DNA from 2 places in the Thalassorhabdus alkalitolerans genome. Region 1 is predicted to be linked to the other one. Evidence: predicted binding sites of a transcription regulator. Region 1 holds the regulator's gene; the other holds the start of a gene.
The links. The regulator LexA, encoded in region 1, represses DNA repair genes until DNA is damaged. The targets are predictions, from matches to a motif close to CGAACATATGTTCG.

Region 1 (8,997 bases):
AATATACTGATTGAATATGAGCTTTCACATCACCTTCAGGCGGGATAGATACCGCTCCGTCTTTATCTGTAATTGCTTGTGGTTCTTTAAGAAGCTTCTCGACTCTGCCGTAGGAAGCACGTCCTCTTTCCACTATGTTAAATAGCCAGCCAAAAGCAAGCATGGGCCATATTAATAATCCTAGGTAGATCGTAAAGCTTGTAAGTTCCCCGATTGTAATTGTTCCGGCCACTACATATTGAGCCCCAAAATAAATAGATAGAAAATAAGAGATACCTACAATAAAAGAGATCGTAGGATCGAATAAGGCATCAACCTTGGCCACCGATATATTTTTCTTTACCACGTCCTCTGACTTGTCCCTGAAAGACTCTATTTCCAGATTCTCATGGCCAAATGTTTTCGTTATTCTGACTCCTGAAACGCTCTCTTGAACTTTATCGTTTAATGAAGAAAAAGCTTCCTGTGCCTTTCCAAACCTTTTATGAAGTAACGTTCCATAATAACTTGTCATCAATGCCATAAATGGCATAGGGATTAAACTGATCAGTGTCAGTTCCCAGCTAATCGTAATGGCCATTGTAAGAATGACAAAACCGCCCATGGTCAGAGAATCAACAAGAGTTAACACCCCTACTCCCGCTGTCTGTTCTATAGCTCTTATGTCGTTTGTGGAATGAGCCATTAAGTCACCTGTTCGTCTTTTGTTGTAAAAGCTTGACGACATTTTTGTAAAATGCTCATAAAGTCTATTCCTAAGTAAGCGTGCCAGTCGGATGGCAGAGCCAAAAATCAGCAAGCGCCAAAGAAAGCGGAGAATATATATTAAGACAGCAAGTATGAATAAAATTCCTGTCCAATACCATATTATTTCCTGTGTTAATGTTTCTTCTAAGATATGATCAACAAAGACACCAACCACATAGGGAGGAAGCAGGGATAAGAAGGAGACTAGTACGAGAAGAAAAATTCCTGTTCCATACTGCTTCCTCTCTTTTTTGAAATACCACCATAAATCTAAAAATACTTTCATAAAACCACCTGCTCTCCCATTCAAATTCTAATCGCAAAATAAAAACACCTCATATTTGAGGTGCTTGTGTTATTTCTTATCTTGCTGCCGCTGCATCGCTTTCATCATTTGATTAATTTTTTTCTGTGAAGGGTTCTGACCCATTTGCATCATCATTACCCGCAGCATTTGTTCATTAATAGGCGGGTTTTTCTTCATGTAATTCATCATGGTCTTGCGGGCAATGAAAAAACCTAATGCTAAACCAGCTAAAAGGCAAGCAAGCCCCACAAGCACAAACCAAAGCCAATCCATTCCTTATGTTCCTCCTTCTAAGACCATTAACGGAAATAATGTCATGAATGCAAGTATAACCTTGTATATTATAACGTATCCAAAGTCCTAATGAAAGAGGAGGGATGAAAATCTTTATAAAACCGTGTAAACTTTTAACGGTTTCAGCCACCCGAAGGTTTGCTTTTTGTAATTAATTGCAAAGATATAGTCGCTTAGCTGCTTGATGATATCAAATACTATCCACTCTTTTTGGTAATCCCCGTCAGTTTCAAGGATCATATACGTTGGAGTAACCGTAAGGGAAGCAGATTCGTCGGTATTTTTAAACATTAAGCTTTGATCCTCTTTTACCGCTTTTCTAAAACCCTGGTCCTGAAACATACCCTCCATGCCCAATAGCCAATCTTCAATTGGAATCGGGGTAGTGACGTATTTTATTTGCTTTTCAAGTAATGGCTTTGCCCACTTATACGCTCTTTCATAGTCCTGGAACAGGCGATATAGTTTATCCTCAGATTGGTAGTATTGAACCGCCACTTCCTTTTCCATTAAGTATAGTACATAACGATTCATTGCCGTATCCCTCCTGGAATCTTTTTATCATCATACAGGATAAAAAAAGCAAGGAGTGTCATTTTATGGTTTTAATCTACCATTCTTTTTGTCGAATGTAAAATTATTTCATTAATATTCAGAAAAAAGATAGAAGAAGCTCTCCTTAAGAGAGCTCCTTCTATCATATATCATTATCTTTGCAGTAATGCCTTTACTTTTGCTACAACATTCTCCACTGTAAATCCGTATTCTTCAATAACCTTGTCCCCAGGCGCAGAAGCTCCAAAGCGGTCAATGGTTAAGGTGTCTCCTTTTAGGCCTACATATTTATGCCAGCCTTGAGAAGCAGCCATTTCGATACCAAGACGAATTTCTACGTCACTAGGAAGAATTTCTTCTTTATAATCCTTATTTTGCTCGTCAAAGCGATCAAAGCTTGGCATGCTTATTACATTGACTTTAATACCGTCTTTTTCAAGGGCACTTTTAGCTTCGACAGCCAATGACACTTCAGACCCAGTAGCTAATAAAAGAGCATCAGGAGTTCCTTCTGTTTCAGAAATCACATATGCTCCTTTTTTCACTCCTTCATAGGCTTTCTCTGCTGTTCCCTCTAATGTTGGCAGTCCTTGTCTAGTCAAGATAAGAGAGGTTGGCTTGTTTTGGCTTTCAAGAGCCGCACGCCAGGCTGCCACTGTCTCATTTCCATCTGCAGGCCTGATGACAGAATGATTAGGAATTGCTCTTAATGCAGCAATTTGTTCAATCGGCTCATGGGTTGGACCATCTTCACCCACTGCAATGCTGTCGTGAGTGAATACATAGGTAGCCGGAATCTCCATAAGTGCACTTAAGCGAAGGGCCGGACGGAGGTAATCCGAAAAGACCAGGAACGTTGCAGAGTAAGGTTTTACTCCGCCATGAAGAAGCAACCCGTTGACTGCTGCCGCCATCGCAAACTCACGCACTCCAAACCAGACATTTCTACCTTTGTAATTGAGTTGTGTGAAATCCTCTTCTTCTTTGACGAGAGTTTTGTTAGAGGATGCAAGGTCAGCTGATCCGCCGAAAAGGGAAGGAACTGCAGAAGATAGTGCCTGAATCGCTTCTCCAGAAGAAGCACGTGTTGCAAGCTTATCCTCGCCAGCCTTATAAACAGGAAGATTACTATCCCATCCATTTGGGAGCTCGCCTTTTACCGCTTGAGTAAATTGCTCAGCAAGTTCCGGGAATGCCTCCTGATACTTTTCAAACGATTTATTCCATTCAACTTCTTTCCCTGCTCCCTCAGCTTTCACGTTTGCGTATAATTCTGCTACTTCAGGCGGGATGTGGAAGTCGTTTTCAAATTCCCATTTGTACATTCCTTTAGTGGCAAGCACTTCTTCTGAGCCAAGAGGAGCACCATGAGCTGCGTTTGTTCCTCCTTTTTTCGGAGAACCAAAACCAATGGTGGTCTTTACTTCAATGAGTGTCGGACGCTCATCTTGTTTTCCTTCTTCAATGGCTTTCGTAATAGCATCTATGTCGTTGCCATCTTCTACTAGAATCGTATGCCAGCCATATGCTTCATAACGCTTTCTTACGTCCTCGGAGAACGATTTATTAAGATCCCCATCCAAGGAAATATCATTTGAATCATATAAAACCACAAGACGCCCAAGCTTCAAATGCCCTGCTAATGAGGCTGACTCACCGGATACACCTTCCATTAAGTCGCCGTCACCGCATAGAGCATAGGTGTAATGATCAACAATTTCATGGCCCTCTTTGTTATAAGTCGCAGCTAAATGCCTTTCAGCCATGGCCATCCCCACTGCCATTGCGACTCCCTGACCTAATGGGCCTGTTGTTGCTTCCACACCAGGAGTGTGTCCGTATTCAGGGTGGCCTGGGGTCTTACTCTCCCATTGCCTGAAGTTTTTTAACTCATCAAGAGACAGGTCATAACCTGTAAGGTGAAGCAGGCTGTATAAAAGCATAGACCCGTGTCCAGCAGATAATACAAAACGGTCCCGGTCAAACCATTCGGGGTTAGACGGATTGTGCTTCATTACTTTTGTCCACAAGGCAAAAGCCATGGGAGCCGCCCCCATAGGCAGACCAGGATGACCTGAATTTGCTTTCTCAATACTGTCAATAGATAGTGTACGAATGGTGTTTATCGCTAGCTGCTCAACATTAGTTGACATTCCTGAAATTCATCCTTTCTTCCTCTGTATATGTATTCCTGTTTTATGATATCCTTTCTGCTTGTTTTTAACAAGGCTAGAGAGACCTTAATCTTCCACCGTGCCAAAAAAGAATCCATATATTACTACTTATTAAAAATAAAAAACCCTAGACATTTGTCTAAGGCTCTCTATATGTGATAAGTTACCTTCCGCTTTTCTTGGCTTCTTCAAGTTTTGCTGGCGTAACATCGTTGCCTTTTTCATCAACTACTTTCACTGATTGAAGCTGACTTTTAAAAGAAGAACGAAACTTAGCTAAATATTCATTTCTTAGCTTTTGTTGTTCAGCCTCTTCTGTTTCCGTTAGTCCTGTCGTCTTAGCTCGTTTCGCTAGTTCATTAATTCGAGCAATCTTATCTTGGGATAACATGACAGATGTAAGACCTCCCTATTTTTACCGAAATATATGTACATGGTAACGTATGAGTCAAGGTAAATGCAAATGTCCAGGCGTGTTGTTACATGACCTGACAAAGCTGATGCTTTGAAATAGAAGGACATTGTTTATTTCTCTCCACTTTCCAAATCCTGGTTTTCTGTTTTTATATATTCCACATACCTGCGGTGAACTGTTGCTTTTGAGACTTCAAATCCAAGACCTCTTAACGTGGCAGCAATTTCATGAAAAGTTAAATCGCGCTTTCTTAAATTTACAATTTCTTCGATAGGCACTTCTTTTCGGTCACGCCCTCCCTGATCCATGTTTTTTAAATTTTTTTCAGGTCTGTAGCCCTTTTCAACAGCCCGCTTCATCCCCCTCTGGATTTTAAGGTTATGTATTTTCCGTTGATACTCTTCCACCACAGAAATGATGTCCATCAGCATAGAATCCGTTTCTGAAAGCTGAAGCTTTCCTCCATCACGAACGGAATACACCTCAGCACCTTGTTTATGAAGCTGGTGCAAAATAGCAATCTTAGCATTTCCTCTTCCTATTCTCGTGTCGTCTTGGACACAGAGCGCATCGGCTCTTCCTTCTGACAGATCATCCAGAGCTTCAAGCAAGCCTTCACGCTCAACTGTATAGCCGCTTGCTTCTTCTTTAATAGTTTTATAGACTCGGTCGCCCTTTTCCTCTACCAGTTTCTTCAGCTCTTCCTCCTGTCTGCTCAAGGAGGATTGCTGGCTTTCTTTAACCGTGCTTACCCGGCAATAAATAATACACTTCTTCATTGAATAACCGCCTTATCATACACCTGCTGGATCACGTTCTATTATAACACTGTGTGTGTTCAATCATCGACCAAAACTGCCTTTCTTTCCGGCAGGAAAGATAGAAGTGAAGTGTCACTGAGTTCTTCTTCAACAGCCGCCGCTGGAAGGTTCCATGGGTCATCTACTGAGCTTTGGTATTGGACAGTAGAAACAAGAATGATAATAGAAAGAATAAATAATAAAAGGATAAGCCATTCTTGTCCTGAAATTTGCTGAAACTTTCTTATCATATGAATCACCTTTTCACCAGAATGTATGTTCTTATTTGATAATGATTATAACGAGAACTATTGTTCCCGTCAACAAATTAGAACGAATGTTTGCGTACATATGTTTTCCATGGTATAATTTGCTTAAATTCAAAGAATAAAAAGAGGTGCGGAATTATGAGTAAGTTGTCTACTAGGCAGCAGCAAATATTAGACTATATTAAAGACGAAGTCCGCCAAAAAGGGTACCCTCCTTCTGTTCGGGAAATTGGTGAAGCAGTCGGCCTGGCATCAAGCTCAACCGTGCACGGACACCTCTCCCGATTAGAGAAAAAAGGACTCATCCGCAGAGACCCTACCAAGCCGAGAGCAATTGAAGTTATTGAACTTGAGCCTGAACAGCCTATCATCTCAGAAAGCAACGCGGTATATGTGCCGGTGATCGGGAAAGTTACAGCAGGACAGCCTATTACAGCCATTGAAAATGTAGAAGAGTATATCCCTTTACCTGAACGTATGGTTTCAGAAGAGAAAGTATTCATTCTGACTATCCAGGGAGACAGTATGATAGAAGCGGGGATCTTTGATGGAGACCTGGTCATTGTCAGGCAGCAGCAAACAGCAGATAACGGAGATATTATTGTAGCTATGACAGAAGAAGAGCACGAAGCTACGGTGAAAAGGTTCTTTAAGGAAAAAGACTATATTCGGTTGCAGCCGGAAAACAGTGCAATGGATCCTATCATCCTTGACAGTTGCATCGTATTAGGAAAAGTGATTGGTGTATTCAGGACTATTCATTAAGCTATCTTTTCTAGTAATCTATTAATAATAACAAGCAAAGATAAATCTTTTTTTGCAAAAATGCCCCCGTCTTAGAAACAGACAGGGGCATTTTTGTTATTCTATTCATTTTTTATAGTGAAAAGCATACCTATAGTAAGGGGTATGCAACGACTACAATGTTGCACAAATAGCAGAGCTTATCGCTTTCAATGCCAGCACGATGAACAAAAGTCATAGAGAGAACTGCCATTAATTAAACAAACATCTTGCCTGTCGGTGTATTAATCTGCTTTATATATATATATCAAACGAAAAAGTCTATATATCAATCTACATAATCTTCGCCCTCCAGTAGCCTTTTTCTTTCCTCATCAATAAAAGACCCTTGATGCCTGAGGCATCAAGGGTCTGATAGGTATTAATAAGTTTGGATATACTGCTCGCGCTCCCATGGGTGCACTTGCGTACGGAACATATCCCATTCGATTTCTTTTGCTTCAACAAAGTGCTCAACTGCATGCTCGCCTAATGCCTTTACAAGCACTTCGTCTTTTTTAAGATTATCAATAGCTTCTTTCAAGTTAGCTGGAAGATCTTTAATTCCTTCTTCCACACGCTCTTCTTTATCCATTACATAGATATTGCGGTCTGTTGGCTCTGGAGATTGGCCTTTCTTTTTGATTCCGTCAAGACCGGAAGCAAGAAGTGCAGCCATAGCCAAATATGGGTTAGCAGCCGGGTCTGGACTGCGGACTTCAATACGAGTGCTCATTCCGCGAGAAGATGGAATACGAACAAGCGGACTGCGGTTTCTCATTGACCAAGCTACGTATACCGGAGCTTCGTATCCAGGTACAAGGCGCTTATAAGAGTTAACAATTGGGTTCGTTACTGCAGTAAACGCTTGAGCATGATCCAGGATACCAGATAGGAACTGCATGGCAGTTTCGCTCAATTGAGTTTCATTATTTGGCTCATAGAATACATTCCCGTCTTCGTTAAACAAAGACATGTTACAATGCATTCCGGAACCGTTTACGCCAAACAATGGTTTTGGCATAAATGTTGCGTGTAAGCCGTGCTTTCTGGCAATAGTCTTTACAACAAGCTTAAAGGTCTGGATATTGTCACAAGCAGTTACAGCATCAGCATATTTAAAGTCGATTTCGTGCTGGCCAGGAGCTACCTCATGGTGGGAAGCTTCGATGTCAAAGCCCATGTCTTCAAGTTCAAGCACGATGTCACGACGGGCATTTTCACCAAGATCTGTTGGAGCAAGGTCGAAATATCCGCCTTTATCGTTTAGTTCCATAGTCGGCTCGCCTTTTTCATCATTTTTGAAAAGGAAAAATTCAGGCTCAGGACCAATGTTAAAGGCTGTGTACCCCATGTCTTTTGCTTCCTGCAAGACACGCTTTAAGATCCCGCGAGGATCCCCTTCAAATGGTGTCGGCTCTTCTCCAGGTGCTCCCGGCTCATAAATGTCGCAAATCAAACGAGCAACTTTCCCTTTTTCTGGAGTCCAAGGGAATACGACCCACGTATCAAGCTCTGGATATAAGTACATATCTGATTCTTCAATGCGGACGAACCCTTCAATAGAAGACCCGTCAAACATCATTTGATTATCCAATGCTTTTGTAAGCTGATCATAAGGAATTTCTACGTTTTTGATAACTCCTTGCAAATCAGTAAATTGTAAACGGATGAATTTGATATTTTCTTCTTCTGCAATTCTCAAAATATCCTCTTTTGTGTACTTGCTGCCCATGTTAACTGGCTCCTCTCTAAGTATGTTATCTAATAAAACTTTTGCAGCTCCATTATGTAAGGAGAACAAAAGGTCTTCCCCTTATTAATTGAAAAAGCGGGACAACTGGCCCTGGATCATTGATGGCTTCCCATGCTTTCCAGCCATCATCACTTCATTTTTCAAATGGCGTCGTAATTCTTTCTGAGAAATCTCTGTTTTCGGTGCAAGAGCCGGATTTTCTTTACTGCTTTGCTCTTGTGCTCTAAGTTCAAAAATTTCTTTAATACCTGAAATGTTAATGCCTCTTTCAATCAAGCTCTTTATTTCCAAGAGACGATCCACATCATTAAACGAAAACAACCTCTGATTACCGCTTGTCCTGGCTGGGTGAATAAGTGAATGTTCTTCATAATACCTGATTTGCCTGGCGGATAATTCAGTGAGCTGCTTCACTATGCTAATCGGGAACAGAGGCATATTGCGGCGAACGTGATCATTCATATTTCCGTCCCCCTTTCCCTTGATTTAACTATATCATACATCATGTCAGCTTTGCCGTCAACACATGTCACCTTTTTTTACATCAGATTTTTCAGACAGATTATCCCTTGCCAAATAGACTATACCATATTCTTTTTTATCAATTCATCAAGGGCCCGCATGACTGCTGTTTTGACATGAATATACGTCAGCCCGCCTTGCACAAATGCAGTATACGGAGGACGGATGGGTCCGTCTGCCGACAGCTCAATGCTTGCTCCTTGAATAAAAGTGCCCGCTGCCATAATCACTTCATCCTCATAACCAGGCATCGGACTAGGCATAGGTACAACCTTAGCATCTACAGGAGAGGCTTCTTGGATTGCCTGGCAAAATGAAATCATTCTTTCTTTGTCCTCAAACTGTATCGCCTGGATCAAATCTGTTCTTTTCTCC
Region 2 (8,997 bases), 430 kb from region 1:
ATAATATATCGTTAATCGTTGTAATTAAGGGGCCGGATGCTACGGCAGGGTCCACTTTAAATTTGTAAAGAATCAATGGGATAATGGTGCCGGCTAACGTCCCGATGATTAAGGTGGCTAGCAGGGAGCTTCCCACAACCAGGCCAAGAATTATGTTTCCCATCCAAACATAGGCAATCAAAGCAATGAGAATACCGCAGACGATTCCGATAATAATACCGACTAGGAGTTCACGAAATATCAATTTGAGAGATTGTTTAAAATTTAATTCCTGTGATACTAATCCCCGAACAACTACGGCCAGGGACTGTGTCCCGGTATTGCCTGTCATTCCGGCAATCAATGGCATAAAAAAGGCCAAAGCGACAACCTGCTCAAGCGTTCCTTCAAACCCGCTGATGATTCCCCCTGAAACCAGTCCGATAAACAATAGGAGAATAAGCCATGGAAGCCGCCGGTAAGCGGCAATGGTTGGCTTTGTGTTAAAATCGATGGCTTTTCCTGAGGCGGAAAGCTTTTCGATATCTTCATTTGCTTCCTGAATGACGACATCAATTACGTCATCTACTGTGATAATACCGACAAGCTTGCCGTCTTCTTCCACAACAGGCATGGAAATAAAATCATAGCGATTGATTAGCTTTGCTACTTCTTCCTGGTCTGTATACACGTCAACCTTAACGATGCGGCTGAACATGATATCTTCTATTTTATCAGTAGGTTTTCCAAGGAGTAAATCCTTGTATGATGCGACTCCTACAAGCTTTTTCTCCGAATCAATTACATAAATGTAATTTAAATATTCAGCAAGCTCATAGAAGTGCTTCAGTTTTTCTACGGCTTCATGAACCGTGTAATGCTTTGGAATCCAGACATACCGGTCCGTCATGATTCTCCCTGCTGTTTCCGGAGGGTAATTCATTAAATACTGAACGGCCTCAGACTCTTCCTGTTTCATTTCTGAGAGCAGTTCATTAACTTTTTCAGGGTCTACGTCCGTTAACAAGGAAGCAATTTCATCGTTTTCCATTAAATCAAGGACTTTTGAGGATTTTTCGGTTCCCAGTTTATGTAGCACCTCGAGCTGATCATCCTGATCTAATTCAACGATGAGATAAGTCAGCTGTTCAATTGATAAATAAAGCAGAAACTTATTGCGATGTTTTGCAGGGAGATATTGATATTGCTGAGCCAGGTCATACGGCTGCAGTTCATTAATGATCTCTTGAAAGACTGTCTTTTTTCCTTCCTTTAAGGTCTTGATCAAAGCGAGTGTCATTTCATTTTCAGTCATGCTGCGTGCCACATTAGCACCTCATTTCCTGGAGCGTTTTCTCTTTTGTGATGTTCTAATTTTTTTATAAGCAGAAGGCAGTTACACAGCCTCTTTAGGTTTCATTATATTACTCTTTCCTCCATGAGTGCTTGTCACTCTTTCCTTTTATGTAACACGATATCTTTCAGAAAAGTAATTTTTTCTTATCCTTTATCCTGACGCCCTGCTTTTTTCAGAATCTGAGGCTCTTTTCATAATTACCCTCTCCAACCCTATTTCAATCTCTCTCCAGCCTCGGGGTTTCTTTGAGGAGTGAATTCCTGGGTTTGATTTGAAAAAAGAATTCGGATTGGTTATTTTGAAAGTGTTGCTTTTTTCGACATAATTATTATATAGACAAAGAGGAAGACAAAGAATTGAAATAGAAGTATGGTAAAGAGAGAAAGGTATAAATGAGAGAGGGTGACCCCATGAAACCGTATGTATACGTAGCACGAAAAATGCCGGAATCAATCATACAAATGCTTGAAGAACAATGTGATGTTTCCATGTGGGAGAAAGAAGACGAGCCCGTGCCAAGGGAAGTACTGGAAAAAGAAATAAAAAAAGCAGACGGCTTGTTTTGTACAATTACAGAAGAGATTGATCAGGATCTTATTGATAAAGCTGAGAACCTTAAAATCATAGCCACCATGGCGGTCGGCTACAATAATATCAATGTTCAGGCCGCAGCGAGAAGAGAAATCATGGTTGCTAATACTCCGGGTATTTTATCTGACACGACGGCTGACCTTACCTTCGGCCTGCTCATGGCCACAGCCCGGCGCATTCCAGAAGGGGTAGATAGCATAAGGAACGGAGAGTGGAAGACATGGGCTCCGTTTCACCTGATTGGACAGGATATACACGGGGCAACCCTTGGAATCATTGGTATGGGGAGAATTGGTGAAGCCCTTGCGAGAAGAGCGAAAGGGTTTGACATGAAGGTTCTTTACCATAACCGTAACCGCAAGCATGAGACTGAGATCAATCTTGGTGTAAGGTATGCAGAATTAGAGCAGCTGCTCGCCGAGTCGGACTTTGTTTGTTTAATGACTCCGTATACGCAGGAAACGTTTCATTTGATCGGAAAAGAAGAGCTGAAAAAAATGAAAAACTCAGCTGTGTTTATTAATACCTCCCGAGGCGGCACGGTAGACGAGGAAGCCTTATATGAAGCTCTAAAAGAAAAGGAAATATGGGCAGCAGGTCTTGATGTCTTTGAAGATGAACCGATAGGGCCAGATCATCCGCTGTTATCCTTGCCAAACGTGGTGGCTCTTCCTCACATTGGGAGCGCCAGTGAAAGAACAAGAATGAGAATGGCTGAAATGACAGCCCGTCATATCCTGCAATCTTTATCTGGAGAACGTCCGGATCATTTAGTGGGAGGATGAACCTATAAGGGGATAGGACAATAGGTCTCTTTTTGAAATTTTATTGAACTTTTTTCGTTTTAAAAGAAAAAACAGGTTTAGACACAGAGTAGAAAAAGGAAAGATAGGATTAAAGAGAACTGGCTGCCGGCTATAAGTGAAAAAGTATGCAGGAACTCCTGGTAATGGTTTACTTTATCTTTGCGGTTTCTGCATACTTTTTCTATCTATTCCCCCTGTAGTAAGTTATTCATCCCATCGGCCGGTATGCTATGTTCTTCTTTACCATCCATCATCCCCTTTTAAGCGATCCGTAATGGATCGTTTTTTTTTTGGCTGCAGAAGGGTGTATGTAAATGTTTAAGTGAAAAAAACAAAAAGGCAGCCAAAGTGCTTGGAGTTCTTCTTATGATTCATTCATCAGAGTCCCTGTTAATATAAACGATACTGTCAAAGGGCAGGTAAAAGGTGTCTTCATCTTTCCTGGTCACAATATGAAACTTTCTTTCCTGCTGGTTAAGGTGGTGAATCCTTCCAGAAACTTTGTGTATAAAACCATTCATCCAATAGATAAAAAGCAGGGGATGATGGTCCGCCATCGCTTCACACACCTTTTCTTCGATCTCCTGCCAAGCCTGCTCATCAAGTTCCGGCTTTTTGACTTTCTGCTGCTCGTGTTCCAATTGCTTTAAGAGCTCTACGTGCTCAGGCAGCATCATTGCTGTCCACTTGATTGTTCCACGATCTTTAATATCCATTCGAATCCCTCCTTGTTCTTATTATACACGAACAAACGTTCTTTTAAACCTTGAATAAGAACATTTGTTCTGACATAATAATATATAGAGAAACTGTTCGTGCTACCAAGAAGGAGGGTACAACAATGAATCCAGAAAAAATAATCAAAAAAGCCATGATGACAAACACAGCCATAACGTTTATCTATGAGGCAAAGACAGGGGAATTGACCCAAAGAACGGTAGAAGTGAAAAAGATTCTGGCAGGCCGCTTTGTCGGATACTGTTACTTAAGGAAAGGCGAAAGAATATTTAAGATGGATAATGTTCTTTCGATTCAGTTGAAGAAAAGAGCAGAGACGGGGGCGTAGGTGAGGTTCCAGGAGGTCATGCGGAGCGTGGTCGTTTTGTAGAGGATTTTGTAGAGGAATGGGCAAAGCTAAACGGGCGCTGCCTATGGAGCCTTTTCTTCTACATGAGTGTAAGGAACAGCTTTAGTCCTGATTATGTAGAATATTCTCTGAAAGGCTACCCGCCAGACTTCTAGGGGAAAACAGAAAAGTCGAGGGTCAAGCACTGTTTTTGAGAACGGCTGATCGTCTGTGAAAGTATAGAATAAAGTGAGGGGAACCGTACCATAAATGAAAACATAGGAAACTATCTATATAAAAGTTTTATGGGAAGCTCTTGAAGGCATAAATTAACATGAAAAAAATTAAGGCTAAGTTTTCTCTTAACCTCATAAGAAAAACCTCCATTGTTACAGTTAACCGGTTTACAGGGGGGCAAACTTGTAAACAAAGCAGTGTAATTCGTAAATGAATTACACTGCTATTTTTGTTGTTATATTAATGTGTGCGCTATTTTTGTTGTTATATTAATGTGTGCGCTATTTTTAGAGAGAAATTAAGCAAAGCTTTGAAATTGTGGATAAATTTATTGATTTGTATAATCCGGCCGCTAAAAAGGTTGTTATTAGGTATATGAACGTAATAAATACTCGTAAACGTGATAAATTAACAATAAAAAGAGGCGCGAATTAGGCATGCTAATTGCACCTCCAATTGCTAAATTATTTCATGTTTTCACCTTCTCAACCGAACCTATTACTGTAAAAATGATGAAGTTTTTTATCCTTAAAATATTAGTTTAAAGACCAGCCTTTTTTCGTAACGGTGATAATGTAGGTTTGGCCTTCGGCTTCAACTTCAACAGTGTTTGTATAGCTATTTCCATTATTTAGTACGACATTACTGAAGCTTTGAGCAAATTGATTTTCACCTTCACTCATAGTAAAGTAGATATCTCCAGCCGCTCTGTAGTTTACACCCTGTCGTTGTTGTGTAACCTCATAATTCTCAACTTTAACTCCAGTAATGTAAGCTGCTTCTTGATCTTTTACTACAATTTCATCACTCTTTTCATTCCCAGAAAATGTAACATGGCTCTTGCCTGCTGCCATATCAATTGAATACTTAAGAGTGTATGTGCCTGCTTCTTGTGCTTCAAACTTAGCAGTTGAAACATAAGAGTTAACTCCTTCTACTTCTATAAGCAAAGTTTCGAAGTCCTCCTCCTTTTCTAAAGCAACTTCTTTCCCATTTTCATTAATTACAACCCATCCATCTTTATAAGAAGATCCATGTTTAGGAGTAACAGCCTGAAGTTTTACTTCATCTCCCACATAAATAACTTCAAACTCTTGTTCAGAAGTTACAGATAATGCTACCTCAACAGGTTTCTCTTTTGGTGCAGGACCTTTCGCCAATACCCCAGTCCCCATAGATAATACTAGTGCTCCAGCTAATATTGCTGCACCCAACTTTTTAAATTTCTTCATTTTTTCACTTCTCCTCTTAACTTAATTATTATTTACAAAAGTAATATCAATCATGAAGAGGGCCGGTTACACCACTAGCTCCATATACCTCAAGGGGGTATACTTCATTGCTTCAGCTTCCCCAAACTTGATATATAGGACTTTGCACCTTCTTTTCTGTGGCCACTTGAAATAGTAGTGCATTCCTATATTTCGAATTATATATTCGTTTTATAGAATATGGAAGAATTTTGTTTCGGCAAATATACACATTATTTCCTAGATTGTTTAATAATTTTAATCAATTACCTTAAAATAATTTCCTCATTAGCGACACCACTTTAGTCATAACACTCATATACAAAGGGAATCAATGAAAGCAGATCTATCTTAACAATTTAGTAAATCGTATTTTTTGAGAATAAATTGTCAGATTTTTTAGGAGCAAAATTGTGTAGATTTAACTATAGTCAAACTTATAATGATAATGAAACTACTTAAAGGGAAATTTTAGGAAGGGGGGGGTTATTAATAATATTTCCACAAATAAAAAAAGACGCATAGAAAAAAGGATGGCTATAACTAAAAGTTACGAGTAGCCAAACCTTATTTAAGTGAGCTTGAACGTAGCCATAAGCCGAATCTGTCTATTTAGCTTCGGTTAAAAGTTTCAATGGTACTTTAGGTAACCCTTGATAAGTTAAACTTTCTAGCAATTGACCCCGCAGAAAACCCTTCTTTTTTTAGCTGAAACATAAACATTACTATCCGATTTTTAAGTACAAGCGAGCATTTTTTAACAAGATTAAATCATAAAGTCTCATTAAAAAGAAAATTGTGGAAAGGCCCCCAATTTTCCTGTCTAGCAAACTGAGGATAAGCGGACATAAACGTAATAATAATAGGAGAGTGATCTAGTTGAGGATATGTGTCAAATAAAAACCGATCGCCGTAGCGAATAGCTGTCAAGGCAAGAGGCAATTCACGTCTAAAGATTTCATTGCGTATTGCTGCTTCATTTTGATTATATTCTCCTTGATCCACATGCAAATAAACACGGTAAACTAAGGAACTACCCTTTGTTTTCCATTCTCCTAAGACTTCATCTCTCATAGGATTGACTTTATCCCACGCATAATCCATTCCAATTGTTAAAAAAAGCTCTCCTGTCTCATCCGAGTGAGTTAATGTATAACGTCTTGGGAAAACAGGTTTCATCGTAGTAACACCATTCAAGTATTCCACAAATAGTTTTTCTGGATTGAAATGACTCAAGCAATCAACTCCAAACTTTTTTATACCATCATTATGTTCATTTACCATCACTAATTCTAATAATTACGATGAGAGTTTTAGTTTCACCCTGCACTCAAATACGCCGGATGCTCTTTATTTGTACTAAATACGTGCTTTAGTGAGCTAAATCTAAATGAAGTTTCGTAAGACTATGGATCTGTTGTTTAAAGGGTTTTTCTAAGCCACAACCCTCCATATAAAATAAAAACCGGATCCCTCTGTGAGGAATCCGGTTTCTGTTATCAAGCGTCGTGATAAGGCGATGCTTTTTTCTGGGCTTTCTCTTCTCTCATTTTCTTCAGGAAGTAGGTGGTTTCTGCCACAACCACACCGGAGAGACCGAGTAAGCCGATTAAGTTTGGAGCTGCCATAAGTCCATTTAATACGTCGGCAATTCCCCACACAAGGCCGAGGTCCATGATGGCCCCAAAGAATACGGCGATCACAAACATGATCCTGTAAATTGGAACGGATCCTGGCTTCTTAAAGAGATACAAAAAGCAGCGTTCCCCGTAATACGACCAGCCAAGGATCGTAGAATAGGCAAAGAACACAAGGCCGACTGCGACTATAATTCCGCCGATTGGGCCAAGGAAGAACTCAAATGTAGCGGATGTAAGAGCCGCACCTTCAAGCCCCTCTTCCATATACATACCACCCATCACAAGAGCAATCCCCGTGATGGAACAAATCACAATCGTATCAATAAATACCTGTGTCATGGAAACGAGCGCCTGGCGGCCCGGGTAATCTGTACGGGCGGCAGCAGCTGCAATTGGAGCAGAACCTAACCCGGCTTCGTTCGAGAACACACCACGGGCAACCCCGTATTGAATCACGACCCCGATTGCACCACCGGCTACAGCCTGGCCGGTAAAGGCATCTGTGAAGATAAGGCCTACTGCTGCGGGAACAAGTCCTGCGTTCATAATCATCATCACAAGTCCGGCAACAACATAAAAGAGTGCCATGACAGGAACGATAAAAGCAACAACGCGGCCGATACTTTTAATCCCGCCAAGAATAACAAGGCCGGTAAATACAGTAAGGAGAATTCCAGTAAGCCAAGGTGCTACGTTCCAATTTGATTCCAAAACATCTGCGACAGAGTTAGATTGAACCGTATTCCCAATACCAAACGCAGCCACAGCTGCAAAGAGGGCAAAGATAATGCCAAGCCAGCGAAGGCCGAGACCTTTTTCAATATAATACATTGGCCCCCCGGACATTTTGCCCTCTGGGTCTTTGACACGGTATTTTACCGCAAGAATGGCCTCCGCGTATTTTGTTGCCATCCCGAAGAGAGCCGAGAGCCACATCCAAAATACGGCACCAGGTCCCCCGAGCACGACAGCTGTAGCGACACCGGCAATGTTACCTGTTCCCACAGTAGCTGCAAGAGCTGTCATGAGAGACTGGAAGTGGGAGATATCCCCTTCTGATGTCTTGTCCTGTTTACGGCTGAAGGCAAGCTTCAATGCATAGGGCAGGGCGGAAAATTGAAGAAATGATAGCCGGATCGTAAGAAATATCCCTGTCCCGACAAGCAGGATTAAAAGAGGCGGCCCCCAGACTAACCCGCTCAGCATGTCGATAAATTCACTGAATGTCAATGTTTGTTCCCCCTATTCTTTGTTTGTAGATAAAAAGCCCCTCACTTTTGCTTATGTATACTAAACTAGCAGAAGTGAAGGCTAAAGGAATAATATAATAGTATCATTTTTTTGAAAAAATAAACAATTATAAATTATTTTGTCACCACAAGAATTTCTTCAGATAAATAGCTCTGCCAGTAATAGACTCTTGCTTTCCACGTAAAGAGTCCATAAGATAAAATAGAGTACACTTTAAGTGGAGGGCATCAATGATTAAGAAAGCAGGAATCGCGTTACTATATATTGTTATTGGCTTTCTTATTTATTTATATGGAGAGCCGTTAATTGTATGGATAAATGAAGAAGGCCATAACTATGTTACCATAACAACCATTGCAGCAACCATGTTTTCATTGTTTCCTATTATTCCATACCCTGTCATTGGAGGAATTATCGGGGCGGCTTACGGACCGTTATTAGGAACAATTGTCATATGGATTGGATCATCAGCAGCTTCCATTATTATGTTTTTGTTTGTTCGTTACGGCTATCAAGACTGGGGATACAAGGTACTGAGAAAGTATAAGGCGCTGGAGAAGGTAACGATTTTATTTGAAAAAAATGCTTTTCTCGCAATCTTTTTGACAAGGCTGGTTCCTGTAGTCCCATCGATTGCAGTTAACATATACTCAGGGCTGAGCAGAGTCAGATTTATGCCGTATGCGGTGGCTTCTTCGGCAGGAAAGGTTCCCGCCATGGTATTATTTGCTACCATTGGAACGGTAGCGGTAACGAACCCATGGGATCTTTTCTATGTTATTGCGGTTTACAGCATTTTCCTTGTCCTGTGTTATATTGT

Region 2: ACFPU1_RS06550 (YolD-like family protein) is a predicted target of LexA. The motif match lies at 3,478-3,491, and genes of this name have one in related genera.

The regions. Positions count from the first base shown of each region.
Region 1 covers NZ_JBHSOZ010000003.1:339,467-348,463, forward strand. Annotated here, with positions in the region: gene ACFPU1_RS04305 (ABC transporter transmembrane domain-containing protein) at 1-1,033, opposite strand, end outside; gene ACFPU1_RS04310 (YneF family protein) at 1,103-1,327, opposite strand; gene sirA (sporulation inhibitor of replication protein SirA) at 1,442-1,882, opposite strand; gene tkt (transketolase) at 2,056-4,056, opposite strand; gene ACFPU1_RS04325 (DUF896 domain-containing protein) at 4,241-4,468, opposite strand; gene ACFPU1_RS04330 (YneB family resolvase-like protein) at 4,603-5,271, opposite strand; gene ACFPU1_RS04335 (hypothetical protein) at 5,331-5,543, opposite strand; gene lexA (transcriptional repressor LexA) at 5,700-6,326, shown strand; gene glnA (type I glutamate--ammonia ligase) at 6,727-8,079, opposite strand; gene ACFPU1_RS04350 (MerR family transcriptional regulator) at 8,164-8,562, opposite strand; gene ACFPU1_RS04355 (methionine gamma-lyase family protein) at 8,682-8,997, opposite strand, start outside.
Region 2 covers NZ_JBHSOZ010000003.1:768,114-777,110, reverse strand. Annotated here, with positions in the region: gene mgtE (magnesium transporter) at 1-1,306, opposite strand, end outside; gene ACFPU1_RS06555 (2-hydroxyacid dehydrogenase) at 1,747-2,712, shown strand; gene ACFPU1_RS06550 (YolD-like family protein) at 3,105-3,449, opposite strand; gene ACFPU1_RS06545 (WYL domain-containing protein) at 3,575-3,799, shown strand; gene ACFPU1_RS06540 (hypothetical protein) at 4,573-5,268, opposite strand; gene ACFPU1_RS06535 (staygreen family protein) at 6,058-6,522, opposite strand; gene ACFPU1_RS06530 (alanine/glycine:cation symporter family protein) at 6,786-8,132, opposite strand; gene ACFPU1_RS06525 (TVP38/TMEM64 family protein) at 8,408-8,997, shown strand, end outside.